One region of the Halomonas sp. NCCP-2165 genome, then DNA from elsewhere that is predicted to be linked to it. Evidence: predicted binding sites of a transcription regulator. Region 1 holds the regulator's gene; the other holds the start of a gene.
What was found. Region 1 encodes FliA, which starts transcription of late flagellar genes. Its sites were predicted from a motif close to CTAAAGTTNNNNNNNNNNCNGCCGATA; they were not measured.

Region 1 (7,888 bases):
TTGACGTATCAGGCCCTTGTTGGGTAGGATACGCGCCGTTGGCTACGTAGCTCAGCTGGTTAGAGCACATCACTCATAATGATGGGGTCCCCTGTTCGAATCAGGGCGTAGCCACCAAAGACACAAGAAAACGCCCGCCTGGCTTGCCAGGCGGGCGTTTTTTCGTCTGGGGGATGACGCATCGCGGGACGGGGGAGCCCGCCCCGCGATGCCATCACACCAGGTCGGCGCGATTGACGAAGCCGCTCAGCACGCGGATCAACTGATCGGCGTCGCGCACCCCGCAGGTCTCGCGGATCGAGTGCATGCCCCACTGGGGCACCCCCACGTCCAGGGTCGGCACCCCGAGCTCGCTGGCGGTGATCGGCCCGATGGTGCTGCCACAGCTCATGTCGGCGCGGGTCACGAAGGTCTGCACCGGCACCCCCTGCGCCTGGCAGAGGTCGCGGAACATCGCCGCGGTGGCGCTGTTGGTGGCGTAGCGCTGGTTGGCATTGACCTTGATCACCGGGCCGCCATTGATGGCCGGGCCATGGCCGGCATCATGCTTGTCGGCGAAGTTGGGATGCAGCGCATGGGCGTTGTCGCAGGAGATCATTCTTGAAGCCTGGATCAGGCGAATAAAGCCCTCGTCGCCGCCCTCCCCCAACTGGGCATTGACCCGGCGCAGCACGTCCTCCAGGAAGGGGCCCTGGGCGCCGCAGGCGCTGGCGCTGCCCACCTCCTCGTGATCGTTGGCCACCAGCACGGCGCCCTGCTCGCCGTCGGAGGCCAGCAGCGCCTCCAGGCCGATAAAACAGGAGAGCAGGTTGTCGAGGCGGGCGCTGGCGATCAGCTCGCCCTCCACCCCGACCCGGGCCGGCGGCTGGGTGTCGTAGAGGGCCAGCTCGAAGTCGAGCAGGGTCACCCCTTCCAGGCCATGCTGCTCATAGAGCCAGCGCTTGAGCAGCGCCTCGAAGTCCGCCGCCTGGCCGCCCTGCAGCAGCACCGGCGCCATCTCGGTCTGGGGGTTGATGGTGCGACCGTTATTGGCCTCGCGATCCAGGTGAATGGCCAGGCTGGGCACCACGGCCACCGGGCGCGGCACATTGAGCAGCACCCCCTGGATACGCCCGTCGTCGCGGCGCAGGTGGACCCGTCCGGCCAGGCCCAGGTCGCGATCGAACCAGGGCGCCAGCAGGGCGCCGCCGTAGACCTCGACGCCCAGTTGCAACCAGCCGTGGGCGACCTTGGCGGGGTTGGGCTTGAGGCGCAGGCCGGGGCTGTCGGTATGCGCGCCGATCATGCGCAGCGCCGCCAGGGGCCCGCGGGGCAGTTGCAGGGCGATGATCGAGGAGTCGTTGCGGGTCACATAGACCTTCTCCCCCGGGCGCAGTTGCCAGCCGGCCGTCTCGTCCAGGCGACGGTAGCCGGCCTGCTCCAGACGCTGGGCCATATTGGCCACCGCGTGCCAGGGCGTCGGCGAGCGTTGCAGGAAGCCGAGCAGGCGTTCGAGGGTAGGAAGATGGGGCATGGGGGAACCTCTCACAAGGGTCTGTGACTGGCGACAAGGGCTGCTACAATGCCGGTTCGTCGGTGCAACCCTGCGGCCGCAAGCGTGTCTTCTAAGGATGGGAAGTGTACATGAATTCGGGAGTGCTTCATTGATGAGCCTGACTGTCGCCCTACGGCGCCTGACGGTCCTGGCGCTGACCCTGCTATTCAGCGCCTCGACCCTCGCCACCTCGTTACCCACCGATGCCCAGCGTCAGGCCGCCGCCGAGGTCGCCGAATCGCTACGCTACAGCCACTATGCGGACGTCAGCCTGGGTAATGCCTGGTCCCGGCAGGCCTTCCAGCGCCTCCTCGATATCCTCGACTCCCAGCGCGCCTACCTGCTGGCCAGCGACGTCGACGAGTTCCGTCACCTGGCGGAGCGCCTGGACGAGGCCCTCTATGACGGCGAGCTGGAACCGATCTACGCCCTCTACGCGCGCTACCAGCAGCGCCTGGAGAACCGCCTGGAGTGGATCCTGGCGCGCCTCGACGCGGGCCTCGACTTCACCTTCGAGAGTGACGACCGCCTGGAGCTCGACCGCGACGGGGCGCCCTGGGCACAGGGCGAGGCCGAGCTCGACGAACTCTGGCGCAAGCGCCTCAAGAACGCCGCCCTGACCCAGCTGCTGGCCGACCAGGACGAGGCGCAGATGCACGACAACCTGCGCCAGCGCTACGAGGGCCAGCTCAACCGGATCCGCCAGACCAACGGCGACGATGTCTTCGGCCTCTTCATGGCGGCGGTGACCGGCACCATCGACCCGCATACCGAGTACTTCTCGCCGCGTCAGGGGGAGTCCTTCGATATCCAGATGCGCCTCTCCCTGGAGGGCATCGGCGCCCTGCTGCAGACCGAGGACGAGTACGTCAAGGTCGCCAGCCTGGTGCCCGGCGGCCCCGCCGACAAGTCGGGGCTGCTGGCCCCGGCGGATCGCATCGTCGCCGTGGGCCAGGGCGAGGACGACGACGCCGAGATGGTCAATGTGGTGGGCATGCGCCTGGATGAGGTGGTCGACATGATCCGCGGGCCCAAGGGCTCGGTGGTGCGCCTCGACGTGGTGCCGGCTCAGGCGGTGGACATGACCCGCTCGCGGATCATCGAGATCACCCGCGATACCGTGACCCTGGAGGATCAGGCCGCCAGCCGCGAGATCATCGAGCTCGAGCGGGACGGCGAACGCCATCGCATCGGCGTCATCCAGGTGCCGACCTTCTACGTGGACTTCGATGCCTGGCAGGCCGGCGAGAGCGACTATCGCAGCACCACCCGCGACGTGGCGCGCCTGGTGCAGGAGCTCAAGGCCGAGGACGTCGACGGCATCGTGCTGGACCTGCGCAACAACGGCGGCGGCGCGCTGCACGAGGCCAACTCCCTGATCGGGCTGTTTATCGATCGCGGCCCCACGGTGCAGGTGCGCGACGCCCGCGGCCGCATCAGCCTGTATGGCGACACCGAGAGCGGCAGCCTCTACGACGGCCCCCTGGCGGTGCTGGTCAATCGCCTCTCCGCCTCCGCCTCGGAGATCTTCGCCGGCGCCATCCAGGACTACGGCCGCGGCCTGGTGCTGGGCAACCGCACCTTTGGCAAGGGCACCGTCCAGACCCTCAACGACCTGAGCCATGGCCAGATCAAGCTGACCCGCGCCAAGTTCTATCGCATCTCCGGCGAGAGCACCCAGCACCGCGGCGTGGATCCGGATATCCTCTTCCCCAGCCTGATCGACCCGGAGGAGATCGGCGAGAGCAGCCTCGACAACGCCCTGGCCTGGGACCAGGTGCGCGCCGTCCAGTATCGCCACTATGGCGAGCCCTGGCGGGTGATCGAGACGCTGCGCGCCGGCCACCGGGAACGCATCGACGACCACCCCAACTTCGTCTACCTGCAGAACCAGGCCGAGCTGGTGCGCGAGCTGCGCGAGGATCGGACCAGCGTCAGCCTCAACCGCGAGCGGCGCCAACAGGAACTCGAGACCCAGGAGGCCCGTCAGCTGGCCCTGGAGAACGCCCGTCGCGAGGCCCTGGGGCTGGAGCCGCTGGAAGACTGGGTGGATGCCCGGGGCAACGACGAGGACGCGGAGGAAGCGACCCCGCTGGATCGCGCCGAGGTGGAGGAGTCCGCCGAGATCCTCCTCGACTACGCCCTGCTACTCGACGGCGGTGACCCCCGGCTCAGCCATAACGACCACTGACCCCACCCCGTCTCGCGCCTCGGCCCCGGCAATCGCCGGGGCCGAGGCGCGTCGGGGCCACGCAAAAACGTTCTGCGCAGCTCAGCGTGAGACCTCGCCCCGGTTTATCTCCGGCTAGCTATGCCGGCACGCCAACCTGCGAAGAACAAAAAAACCGCTGCCGAAGCAGCGGTAGGTCTAGGTTTTGTACGAAAAGTCGGCGAGCGATGGCCAGACAAGGCAAAAATCGGCGAAAAGACGGAGTTTACGGGGTGTAAATGAGTACTTTGAGCCGATTTTTAACGCCGTATGGGCGAGCGCAGGCAGTTTTCGTACAGAGCCTAGGGAAACCTGGGCCAGCCGGCCGCGCCCTACTCCTCGGCGAGGCGCGAGCGTAGCCGGCCGATGGCCTGGCTATGCAGCTGACAGACCCGGGACTCGGTGACGCCGAGCACGGCACCGATCTCCTTGAGGTTGAGTTCCTCCTGATAGTAGAGCGCCATCAGCAGCTTCTCGCGCTCCGGCAGGGCCTCGATCCCCGCCACCAGGCGCTCGCGACGCTCGCCGGAGAGCAGCGCCAGGAAGGGCGAGGCGCCCTCCTCCTCGGCGCTGGGCTCCTGCCCCTCCGCCACCAGCTCCTCGAAGGGCAGCAGGTGGCCGTTGTTGGTATCCCCCAACAGCTGGTAATAGGTGTCGAGATCGATCTCCAGGTCCGCGGCGATCTCGCGTTCCTCCGGGGGGCGGCCCAGTTGCTGCTCCAGGCGGCGGATGCTGGCATCCAGGGCCCGGGCATTGCGCCGCACGCTGCGCGGCAACCAGTCGCGGCTGCGCAGCTCGTCGATCATGGCGCCGCGAATGCGCTGGCTGGCGAAGGTGGTAAAGGTGGCGCCCGCCGAGGCGTCGTAACGCCCCATGGCATCCAGCAGGCCCATCATGCCGGCCTGGATCAGGTCATCCAGTTCGATGCCCGCCGGCAGCCGCACCTGCAGTGCCAGGGCCTGTCGCCTCACCACCGGCAGATACTGCTCGACGAGCGCCGTCTGATCGATCTTGCCCTGTGCCGTGTACATGCCTCGCCTCGAACTGGAAGGTCGTCTCACTCGGTCGACGGCGCCGACCGACTCTCTCCTATTATTGGGCCCCGGCCACGCCGGAAAGGCGCGAATAGCCGTCGACTCCATCGGCTATTCCGGCTATCTCGACCAGGGTCGCAATGCCCTTCAGCGATAGTCGACGATCACCTGGATGCCGCTCAGGGTCAGGGCCCCACCCCGCCCCGGCGGCAGGCGACCCTGCAGGCGCAGGGGACGATCCGCCGCGGCGCCGGCCAGGCCCTCGCTCACGCCGCGGGCGCCGCTCAGCGGCAGGCAGCGACGCCCCTGACACAGGCGCAGGGGCGGCAAGACGCCCGGCGGCGCCTCGAGGCGCCAGCGCACCCGGGTGATCTCGCCCCCCTCGGCGATCCCCGGCGGCGGCGCCAGGGGCGCCGAGCGGCTGTCGCGGTCACTCATCGAGAGTCGCAGCGGCGGCGCCTCGGCCACCCAGCTGCCGGCGGCGAGGGCCTGGCCGGCGAGCCACAGGGCAAGCAGCGCGACGAGCCCCCGCATCACGGGGTGATCACCAGCAGGTCGATCCCCAGGTCCGTGGCCACCTGGACCAGGTTATCCGGCAGCCCCCGCCGGGAGCGCATCCTCGGCATCAACAGCAGCAGGCGCCGCGGCCCGGGACGGCGGGTCAGCGCCAGCAACAGGCGATAACCGCGGCGAAAGGCGTCCGGGCCCGGGGCCACCCACAGCGCCCAGCGGCCCTGGGCGGGATAACGCCCCAGGGCCTCCGCCGGCACCGCCGCCAGGCGCCAGGCGCGGGGATCCCCGACCCAGCGCTGACCGCGCTCGGCCCAGGCGGCCAGCAGCCGCTGGGCCCGGGGGCGCTCCTCCTCGGCGAGCCCCAGCACCCGCAGCCGGTACCGCGCCGCCGGCTCGGCGGCCACCCTCGGCGCGGCCGCCCTGGCACCCCTGGGCCGCGCCTGCTGCGGCCTTGGCGTTTTCTCGGGAGGCGCCTTCGCGGAGGGGAGCGCCGGCTCGGCAGGCCGCTGCGCCGCCGTGCGTGACTCGCCACGGGCGATCTCGACCAGCACCCTGGCGATCGCCGTTTCCCGGTCCTCGAGCGATACGTCCGCAGCGGGGCTCGGCGTGGGGGCCTCGCCGGGCGCCGCGAGGGCAATCTCCCGTAGCGTCCTGGCGATCAGGGTCTCCCGATCCTCCCCGCTAGCGTCGGGGGGCGGCGCCTCGCCGCGTTCCTGGCTCTCTGCTTGGCTCTCTGCTTGGCTCTCTGCTTGGCTCTCTGCTTGGCTCTCGACCCAGCGTCGCAGGCCCTGGGCCTGATCGGCACTCATTATCCCGCCTCCCCGGCGAACATCGCCTGATTCATCGCACTTCCTCCAGCCCCAGGGTCAGGCTGCGCAGGGCATCCCTGGCGATCAGCAGCTGTACCAGGCCATCCAGCAGCCGGCCGGCGCTGCGCGCCCGGCGCCCGCCCTGCAGGGCCAGCAGCTCGCCGCGCAGGTCCAGGGCCCAGGCCGCCTCGCTGTGCTCCAGGGCCTGGGCAAGGGCGGCCAGCCCCGCGGCCAGGGTCAAGCGCAGCTGCGGCTCCAGGGGATCGAGCCCGGCCTCCGGCAACTGCTGCCAGGCGCGCCGGGTCAGCCGCTCGAGACCCTCCAGGCCCAGTTGATGACGCAACAGCTCCAGGGCATCCCACTCCAGCCAGGCCGGCGACAGCCAGTAGCGGCGCCCCAGCCGCTGCCCCGTCTCGCTCTGCAGTTCGCCGCACCAGGCCCAGAGGGCGCGATCCTCCTGGCGGCGGCGACCCGCCGGCGACGCCGCCACCGCCAACTGGCGCAGGCTCAGGGTCGCCGCCTCCTGACGGTAGCGACAGGGCAGCGGCGTCAGCGCCTCGCCCTGCCCCACCAGCTCGCCGAGGGGCAGGCGCTCGCCGCGGTACCAGACCCGGGCGCCGGCCCGGGCCTGGGCCAGCCAGGGCCGCACCCGCTCGCCCAGCCAGTCCCAGGCGTCACGGCCGGGCAGGCTCGGCAACAGGTGGGCGCGAACCCCCAGGGCGTCGGCCCAGGCCAGCCGCTCGATCTCATCGGCGGGCTGGCGATGCTGCAGGGCGGGCAGCCCCAGGCCGAGGCCCTGGGGCGTCAGCCGCTGGTCGGGCTGGCGCCAGCCCTGGGCCTGGGGACGCCGCCGCGCCCAGCGCATGATGGCGCCCGCCTCCGCTGCTTCGCGGGACCACAGGGCCTCCAGGTGCCTGGCCTGCGCCGCCGGCGGCAGGCCCGCCGCCTGCCAGGCCTCGGCCAGGGGCGCGAAGGCGGGCAGCGTGTGTCCCAGGCGACGCCAGGCGGCGCCCAGGGCGCGACTCTGACCGGCCAGGTCCCGGGACCAGCTCGCCAATCGGGGCAACTCCGCCGCTACCTGACCGTTGCTGGGCGCCGCCTCGGCGCTGGCCAGCGCCGCCTCGATCAGGGTCGGTCCATCGGCGCGGGCCATGTCCTCGGGCACCTGCTGCCCATGACAGACGAAATTGAGCCGCAGGCCGTGACGAATCAGCCCATCCAGCAAGGGACCGAGGCGCGCCGCCTCGTCCTGCTTGGTGAGGATCACGTCCTCGAGGCGTGCCCCCGCCGCCCGGGCGGCGCGACAATAGGTCCGAACGATCTCCTCCAGGGTCTCCCCCTGGCTGGTGGCGCTGAGCATCAGCATCAGGCGCACCCCACGCCGCCCCAGCTGCAGCCGCGCCACCTGATCCACCAGGCGCTGATCGCGCTGGCTCATGCCCACGGTGTCGATAATCACCAGGGCCTTGTCGGCCAGGCGCCCCAGCAGCCCCTCCAGGGGCGTCTCGGCGTCCAGGGCATGCACCTCCACGCCGAGAATATCGGCATAGATGCGCAGTTGCTCATGGGCACCGATGCGGTAGCTGTCGGTGGTCACCAGGGCCAGCCCCTCGGGGCCGTGACGCATCACGTAGCGGGCCGCCAGCTTGGCGGTGGTGGTGGTCTTGCCCACCCCGGTGGGCCCCACCAGGGCGAGGATACCGGCCTCGGTGAACAGGCTCTCCTCGTCGTCCCGGGTCGTCAGTCGGGCGGCCAGGGCGCGCTTGAGCCAGGCCTGCACCGGCGCCGC
Region 2 (7,888 bases), on a different contig from region 1:
ACGACCTATGAAATCGGTCGTGATGCCAATGGCGACCCGGTAGCGATCGATCAGGGAACCGGAACCGAATCTCCGGCAACGGCCTTGGCGGCTCCCTATGATTCGGTTGCCTCCACGTTCGATCCGAGTGATTCGACGACCTATAGCTACTCCACCTCGGCCAGCGTCTTCGATTCCCAGGGCAATGCCCGCAACCTGACCCTCTTCTATACCAAGACCGCCGGCAACGAATGGCGCGTCGATGCGCGCCTTAGCGGTGGACCGGCCGGCGCCCCTGAGATCCTCGCTGAAGAAGTTACCAGCTTGGGTTTCAATACCAACGGTGCTCTGGTGAGCGGTGGTCAGGTGAATATGAACCTCAATCTGGGTGCCGAGTTCGATGCCCTGGATATCGCCTTTAACCAGACCGGCTCTACCCAGTTCGCCAATACCTCCACGGTGAATGACCTCGATCAGGATGGTTATACCTCCGGCACCCTGGTGGGCATCGCCATCCAGGAGGATGGCACCGTGATGCGCAACTACTCCAACGAGCAGTCGGTGGCCGCCGGGCAGATCGTGCTGGCCAACTTCCGCAACCCCGAGGGCCTGAGTGCCGAGGGGGATAACGGCTGGACCGCCACCCAGGCCTCCGGCCAGGAGCTGCTCGGCACGCCGGGGGCCGGGGTGCTGGGCGCCATCCAGTCCGGGGCCATCGAGACCTCCAACGTGGACATGGCCCGGGAGCTGGTGGAGATGATCGTCACCCAGCGCGCCTACCAGGCCAACTCCCAGACCATCAAGACCCAGGATGAGGTCCTGCAGACCGCCATCAACCTGCGCTGATGGGAGCCTGAGCCATGGATCGTATCCTCTATACCGCCATGAGCGGCGCCAAGCAGAGCATGGACCAGCAGGCGGTGGTCAGCCACAACCTGGCCAATGCCGGCACCAGCGGCTTCCGCGCCCAGCTGCACGCCATGCGCGCGGTGCCGGTGCAGGGCGATGGCCTGCTGCCGACCCGAGTGTCGGTGGCCGCCACCACCCCGGGGGCCGACTTCTCGCCGGGGCCCATGAGCACCACCGGGCGTGACCTGGACGTGGCCATCGAGGGCGATGGCTGGCTGGCGGTGCAGGCCCCGGACGGCAGCGAGGCCTATACCCGCCGCGGCGATATCCAGGTGGACGGCGACGGCGTGCTGCGCATCGCCGGCCACCCGGTGATCGGCGATGGCGGCCCCATGGTGGTGCCCCTCGGTGCCCGGCTCTCGATGGGCGCCGACGGCACCGTCAGCGCCATCGGCGAGGGCCAGCAGGCGGATGCCCTGGTGGACGTGGGGCGCATCAAGCTGGTCGACCCCGGCGAGGCGGCCCTGGTGCGCGGCGACGACGGCCTCTTTCGCGCCCCCGCCGGGGCACTGCCCCAGGACGAGGCCGTGCGCCTGGCCAGCGGCACCCTGGAAGGCAGCAACGTCAGCGCCATCGAGTCGATGGTCTCGATGATCGACGTGGCGCGGCGCTACGAGATGCAGATGAAGGTGATCTCCAGCGCCGACGAGAATGCCCAGCGTGCTAACAGCCTGCTCTCCCTGCAGGGCTAACCGGATACTAAGGACGACACAACGATGATTTCTTCACTGTGGACCGCCAAGACCGGCCTGGAGTCGCAGCAGGTCCAGATGGACGTGATCTCCAACAACCTGGCCAACGTCGGCACCAACGGCTTCAAGCGTTCCCGGGCGGTGTTCGAGGACCTGCTCTACCAGAACCTGCGTCAGCCCGGCGCCAACAACGATATCCAGAACCGCCTGCCCTCCGGCATGCAGGTGGGCACCGGGGTGCGCCCGGTGGCCACCGAGCGCCTGCACTCCCAGGGTGGGCTCGAGGCCACCGGCAACTCCCGGGACCTGGCCATCGAGGGTAACGGCTTCTTCCAGGTGCTGATGCCGGACGGCACCACCGGCTATACCCGGGACGGCAGCTTCCAGCTCGACCAGAACGGCCAGATGGTCACCGCCAACGGCTACCCCGTGGAGCCGGCGATCATCATTCCCCAGAACGCCCTGTCGATCTCCATCGGCGAGGACGGCATCGTCAGCGTGCGGGTGCCCGGCGACTCCCAGAGCCAGGAGGTGGGGCAGCTCTCGCTCTCCACCTTCGTCAATCCCACCGGCCTGGAGAGCATCGGCGGCAACCTCTACCGGGAGACCACCGCCTCCGGCCCGCGCAACGAGAGCCTGCCGGGCATGAACGGCACCGGCACCCTGATGCAGGGCTATGTGGAGACCTCCAACGTCAACGTGGTGGAGGAGATGGTCAGCATGATCCAGACCCAGCGGGCCTACGAGATCAACAGCAAGGCGGTGCAGACCAGCGACGAGATGCTGGCCCGCCTGGCCCAGCTCTAAAGGATGCCTTGACGCCATGGGAGCCACGATGCGACACCTCGGCCCGGTCCTGCTCGCCCTGACGCTGCTGGCACTGGCCGGCTGTGCCCAGATCCCCCACGCCTCGGTGGTGGGGGAGCAGGAGCAGATCAGCATTCCCGACCGCCCGGCGCCGGTGGCCAACGGTTCCATCTATCAGGAGCGTCGCGGTTATCAGCCGCTGTTCGAGGATCGTCGCCCGCGCATGGTGGGGGATATCCTCACCATCGTGCTGGACGAAGAGGTCAGCGCCAGCAAGAACGCCCGCACCAATGCCGACCGCAACGGCTCGGCGAGCCTCGAGCTCGATACCCTGCCCGACGCCCTGGAGACCCTCGCCGAGTACGGCTTCGACCTCTCCGGGGCCAGCGACTTCGATGGCGGCGGTGGCTCCCAGGCCAACAACTCCTTTACCGGCACCATCACGGTGTCGGTGCTGGAGGTGATGAACAACGGCAACCTGCGGGTGCGCGGCGAGAAGCAGATCGCCATCAACCAGGGCACCGAATTCATCCGCTTCTCCGGGGTGGTCAACCCGCGCACCATCACCGCCCAGAACAGCGTGCCCTCCACCCAGGTGGCCGATGCCCGCATCGAGTACGTGGGCGATGGCTATATCAACGAGGCCCAGCACATGGGCTGGCTGCAGCGCTTCTTCCTGAATATTTCACCCTTCTGACGGGCCGCCCCTATGATGACCCCGACCCGACCGCTACCTCGACTCGCCACCCGCCTGCTGATTCTGGGGCTGTTGTGGCTGCTGGCCCTGCCGGCCCAGGCCGAACGCATCCGCGAGCTGGCCAACTTCGCCGGGGTACGCGACAACGTCCTGGTGGGCTATGGCCTGGTGGTGGGCCTGGACGGTACCGGCGACCAGACCATGCAGGCGCCCTTCACCGGCCAGAGCCTGACCAATATGCTCTCCCAGCTCGGCGTCACCGTGCCGGCGGGGACCAATATGCAGCTGCGCAACGTGGCGGCGGTAATGGTCACCGCCGACCTGCCGCCCTTTTCGCGGCCCGGGCAGCGCCTCGACGTGGTGGTCTCCTCGGTGGGCAACGCCCGCAGCCTGCGCGGCGGCACCCTGCTGATGACCCCCCTCAAGGGCGCCGACGGCGATACCTACGCCATCGCCCAGGGCAATCTGCTGGTGGGCGGCGCCGGCGCCGAGGCGGGGGGGAGCTCGGTGCAGGTCAATCATCAGGCCAGCGGGCGGATCGCCGGTGGCGCCATGGTGGAGCGCGAGGTGCCCCTCAACCTGGGCGCCAACGGCGGCCTGCTGGAGCTGGAGCTCAAGGAAGCCGACTTCGGCACCGCCCAGCGGGTGGTCGCGGCCATCAATCGCGAATTCGGTCGGGTGGTGGCCTCGGCCCGGGACGGTCGGGTGATCGCCCTGGATGGTCCCCTCGACGATAATGCCCGGGTCGGCTTCATGGCTCGGATCGAGAGCCTGGACGTGACCCCCACCGAGGCCCCGGCGCGGGTGGTGGTCAACTCGCGCACCGGCTCGGTGGTGCTCAATGGCGCCGTGCGCCTGCATCGCGCCGCCGTGGCCCACGGCAACCTCTCCATCACCATCGATACCCAGTTCCAGGTCAGCCAGCCGGCGCCCTTCGGCGAGGGCACCACGGTGGTGGTGCCGGACAGCGAGATCCGCGTGCAGGAACAGGACGCCTACCTGCGGGTGGTGGAGGGCGCCGACCTCACCGAGGTGGTCAATGCCCTCAACGCCCTGGGTGCCACGCCCCAGGACCTGATGTCGATCCTCGAGGCCCTGAAGGCCGCCGGTTCCCTGCGCGCCGAACTGGAGATCCTGTGATGAGCGCCAACGACCTCTCCGGCCAGTTCGCCCTGGATGTGCAGGGCATCCAGCGCCTGCGCCACACCGCCCGCCAGGACGAGCGGGCCGGCCTCGAGGGGGCCGCCCAGCAGTTCGAGGCGCTGTTCCTGCAGCGCATGCTCAAGAGCATGCGCGCCGCCATCCCCGACAGCGATCTGATGAACAGTCAGCAGACCCGCTTCTATACCGAGCTGCATGACCAGCAACTCGCCCAGCACCTGAGCGCCCGGGGCGGCGGCATGGGCCTGGCCGAGGCGCTGGTGCGTCAGCTGGAGGGCCACCTGGGATCGGTAGCGCCGAACGAGCGGGAAAGCGAGCTGATCGCCGGCATTCCGCGGGGCACGCCGCGCCCCCTGATGTCGATGGGCGAGCAGGCCCCCGCCGACTTTATGCAGGCCCTGGCGGCCCGCCCGGCGGGCGGCGCTGAGCCGGTGCCCAGCGAGCCCCCGGTGGAGGCCCCCGCCGGGCGGGCCGCTGGTGGCGAGCGGGCCGAGCATGTGCAGGCCTTCGTCGAGCGCCTGGCCGAGCCGGCCCGGCGCGCCAGCGAGGCCAGCGGGGTGCCCGCCGAGTTGATCCTGGCCCAGGCGGCCCTGGAGACCGGCTGGGGACGGCGCGGCATTCCCACCCGGGACGGCGGCGAGAGCCATAACCTCTTCGGCATCAAGGCCGGTCGGCACTGGCGGGGCGAGACCACCGAGATCGTCACCCACGAGTATCTCGATGGCCAGCGCACCCGCATCAGCGACCGCTTCCGGGTCTATGACTCCTACGCCGAGGCCTTTACCGACTATGCGCGGCTGATCGGCGACAACCCCCGCTACGCCGGGGTCACGGCGGCGGGCAATGCCCGCCAGGCCGCCCACGCCCTGCAGGCCGGCGGCTATGCCACCGACCCCCAGTATGCCGACAAGCTGATCAGCATCATGGACAGCCTGGGGCCGCTGCCGGAGGGGCCGCGGCTGGCCAGCCGCTAAGCCGGCCCGGACCTAGCCAGGCCGGACCTACAGTTTGGTTCTTCGCACTCTGGCGCGAACCCTATTGTGGGAGCGCGGATTCCGCGCGATATCGCCCGCAGGGCGATCCTGGCGAGCCCCGAGGCGCCTGGCGGCGCCAATTGTTCGGCATAGCCAAACTCCCACAATAGCAAGCCGAGGCTCTGCCATGTCGTGGATTCACGCTGATCTGCGATAAGCCTAAAGTAAGTCGCGGCACGGCCGATAAGAAAACCAACATCTTCAAGGGAAGCGAAGGATGAGCCTGTTCTCCATCGGCGTCAGCGGCCTCAATGCCGCCCAGAACGCCCTGGCCACCACCGGCAACAACATCACCAATGTCTACACCCCGGGCTACAACCGGGAGCTGACCATCCTCAGCGAGGGGCGCGGCGGCAACGGCGGCGTCCAGGTGCAGGACATCCAGCGCCAGTTCAACCAGTACGTGGCGGGGCAGCTCAATGCCGCCACCAGCAAGTCGTCGGCACTCAATACCTACCAGAGCCAGATCAGCCAGATCGACAGCCTGCTGGCCGATCGCGACGCCGGCCTGGCGCCGCTGATGCAGAACTTCTTCTCGTCGCTGGAGGACCTGGCCGGGGCCCCCTCCGACCCGGCGGCCCGCCAGGGGGTGATCGGCAGTGCCAATACCCTGAGCGCCCAGTTCCGCTCCTTCGACGGCTACCTGGCGGACATGCAGGACGGCGTCAATGGGCTGATCCGCGACGAGATCACCCAGATCAACAACGCCACCGAGGAGCTGGCCTACCTCAATCGCGAGATCGCCCTGGCCCGGGCACGCAGCGGCGAGGCGCCCAATAGCCTGCTCAATCAGCGCGACCACCTGGTCCACGAGATGAGCGAACGCCTCGACCTGCGCCTCACTATCCAGGACGGCAAGAGCTATAACGTCAGCCTGCCCAATGGCCAGCCGCTGGTGGCGGGGACCCAGGCCTTCAAGCTGGAGGCGGTCAGCGACGCCAGCGACCCCGAGCGCACCATCATCGGCTATCGCGATCCGGCGGGTAACCTGACCAAGCTCGAGGAAGACGTCATCCAGGGCGGTACCCTGGGCGGCATCATGACCTTCCGCACCGAGAGCCTGGACCGGGTGCAGAATCAGCTCGGCCAGATGGCCGTCTCCCTGGCCGAGGCCTTCAATGTCCAGCACCGCCAGGGGATCGACCTCAACGGCGATGCCGGCGGCGATATGTTCGGTCTCGGCCAGCCCCAGGCCTTTAACCACGAGAGCAATGGCGGCACCGCCTCCCTGGATGTGGCCTTCGGCACCTACAAGGATCCGGTGGGTGGGCCCGGCGACCTGACCCACCTGGCCGCCACCGGTTATGACGTGGTCTACGACGGCGGCAATTATGTGGTGACCCGCCAGGATACCGGGGAGACCCTGGATCCCGCCGATGTCAATTACGACGGTGCCGCGACGCCGCCCACCCTTGCCTTCGGCGGGCTGGAGATCACCATCCAGAACGGTCCCCCCGGTGCCGGCGATCGCTTCAATGTGCAGCCCCTCAAGGGCGCCGCCGGCGGCATGGACAACCTGATCGGCGATACCTCGAAGATCGCCGCCGGGACAGAGGACCTCAGCGGCGACAACCGCAATGCCCTGGCGATGCAGGAACTGCAGGACAAGCAACTGGTGGGCGGCGGCGCGACCTTTAGCCAGGCCTATGGCGCCCTGGTCAGCGACGTGGGCAACCGCACCAATATCGTCAAGGTCAATGCCGAGGCCCAGCAGGGGCTGACAGATCAGCTCAGCGCGGTGCAGCAGTCCGAGTCCGGGGTCAACCTGGACGAGGAGGCCGCCAACCTGATGCGCTATCAGCAGTACTACATGGCCAACGCCAAGGTGATCGAGACCGGCACCACCATCATCGATACCCTGCTCAACCTGCGTAGCTAAGGCGGCGAGGAATTTTCATGCGTATCAGTACCCAGACCCTGTTCCAGCAGAACGTCAACAGCCTCAACCGTCAGCAGGGCGCCTTCCTGGAGATCGGCCAGCAGATCGCCAGCGGCAAGCGGGTCAACAAGCCCTCCGACGACCCCCAGGCGGCGTCCCGCGCCGTGGGGGTCGATCAGGCCAAGGCGGTGACCCAGCAGTACATGGACGCCCGGGTCAGCGCCCGCAATGCCCTGGCCCAGAGCGAGAGCGTGCTCAACAGCGCCAACGACGGCATCACCCGCGCCAAGACCCTGCTGCTGCAGGCCTCCAGCGATACCCTGAGCGACGTGGATCGCAACTCCGTGGCCAGCGAACTCAAGGGGCTCTACGAGTCCCTGCTGGGCCAGGCCAACAGCACCGATGGCAACGGCCGTTATTTGTTCGGCGGCTACCGGGACGACGCGCCGCCCTTCGCCAAGGATGCCGGCGGCGCCGTGCAGTACGAGGGCGACAGCCGCAATCGCGAGCAGCAGATCGATGCCGCGCGCAAGATGCCGGTCACCGATACCGGCGCCGATATCTTCCAGAGCGTGCATGCCAGCGCCGGCCTCTTGGCCAAGGCGGACGGCGGCAACGCCGGCAATGTCACCTACGGCTCGCCCCTGACCACGGACCTCACCGACCCCGCCTATGGTCAGCAGCACCGCATCGTCTTTAGCGACGATGGTGCCGGCGGCTTCGACTACGA

Region 2: the regulator FliA is predicted to act here: its motif matches at 5,439-5,465, upstream of flgK (flagellar hook-associated protein FlgK).

What each region holds. Positions count from the first base shown of each region.
Region 1 is NZ_BRCY01000035.1:5,291-13,178, forward strand. It holds tRNA gene NFU04_RS14485 (tRNA-Met) at 41-117, shown strand; gene NFU04_RS14490 (M18 family aminopeptidase) at 215-1,513, opposite strand; gene NFU04_RS14495 (carboxy terminal-processing peptidase) at 1,647-3,725, shown strand; gene NFU04_RS14500 (RNA polymerase sigma factor FliA) at 4,076-4,774, opposite strand; gene NFU04_RS14505 (flagellar protein FlhE) at 4,925-5,311, opposite strand; gene NFU04_RS14510 (hypothetical protein) at 5,311-6,099, opposite strand; gene flhF (flagellar biosynthesis protein FlhF) at 6,131-7,888, opposite strand, start outside.
Region 2 is NZ_BRCY01000010.1:97,373-105,260, forward strand. It holds gene NFU04_RS07400 (flagellar hook protein FlgE) at 1-825, shown strand, start outside; gene NFU04_RS07405 (flagellar basal body rod protein FlgF) at 840-1,580, shown strand; gene flgG (flagellar basal-body rod protein FlgG) at 1,605-2,387, shown strand; gene NFU04_RS07415 (flagellar basal body L-ring protein FlgH) at 2,416-3,084, shown strand; gene NFU04_RS07420 (flagellar basal body P-ring protein FlgI) at 3,097-4,224, shown strand; gene flgJ (flagellar assembly peptidoglycan hydrolase FlgJ) at 4,224-5,219, shown strand; gene flgK (flagellar hook-associated protein FlgK) at 5,497-7,158, shown strand; gene flgL (flagellar hook-associated protein FlgL) at 7,176-7,888, shown strand, end outside.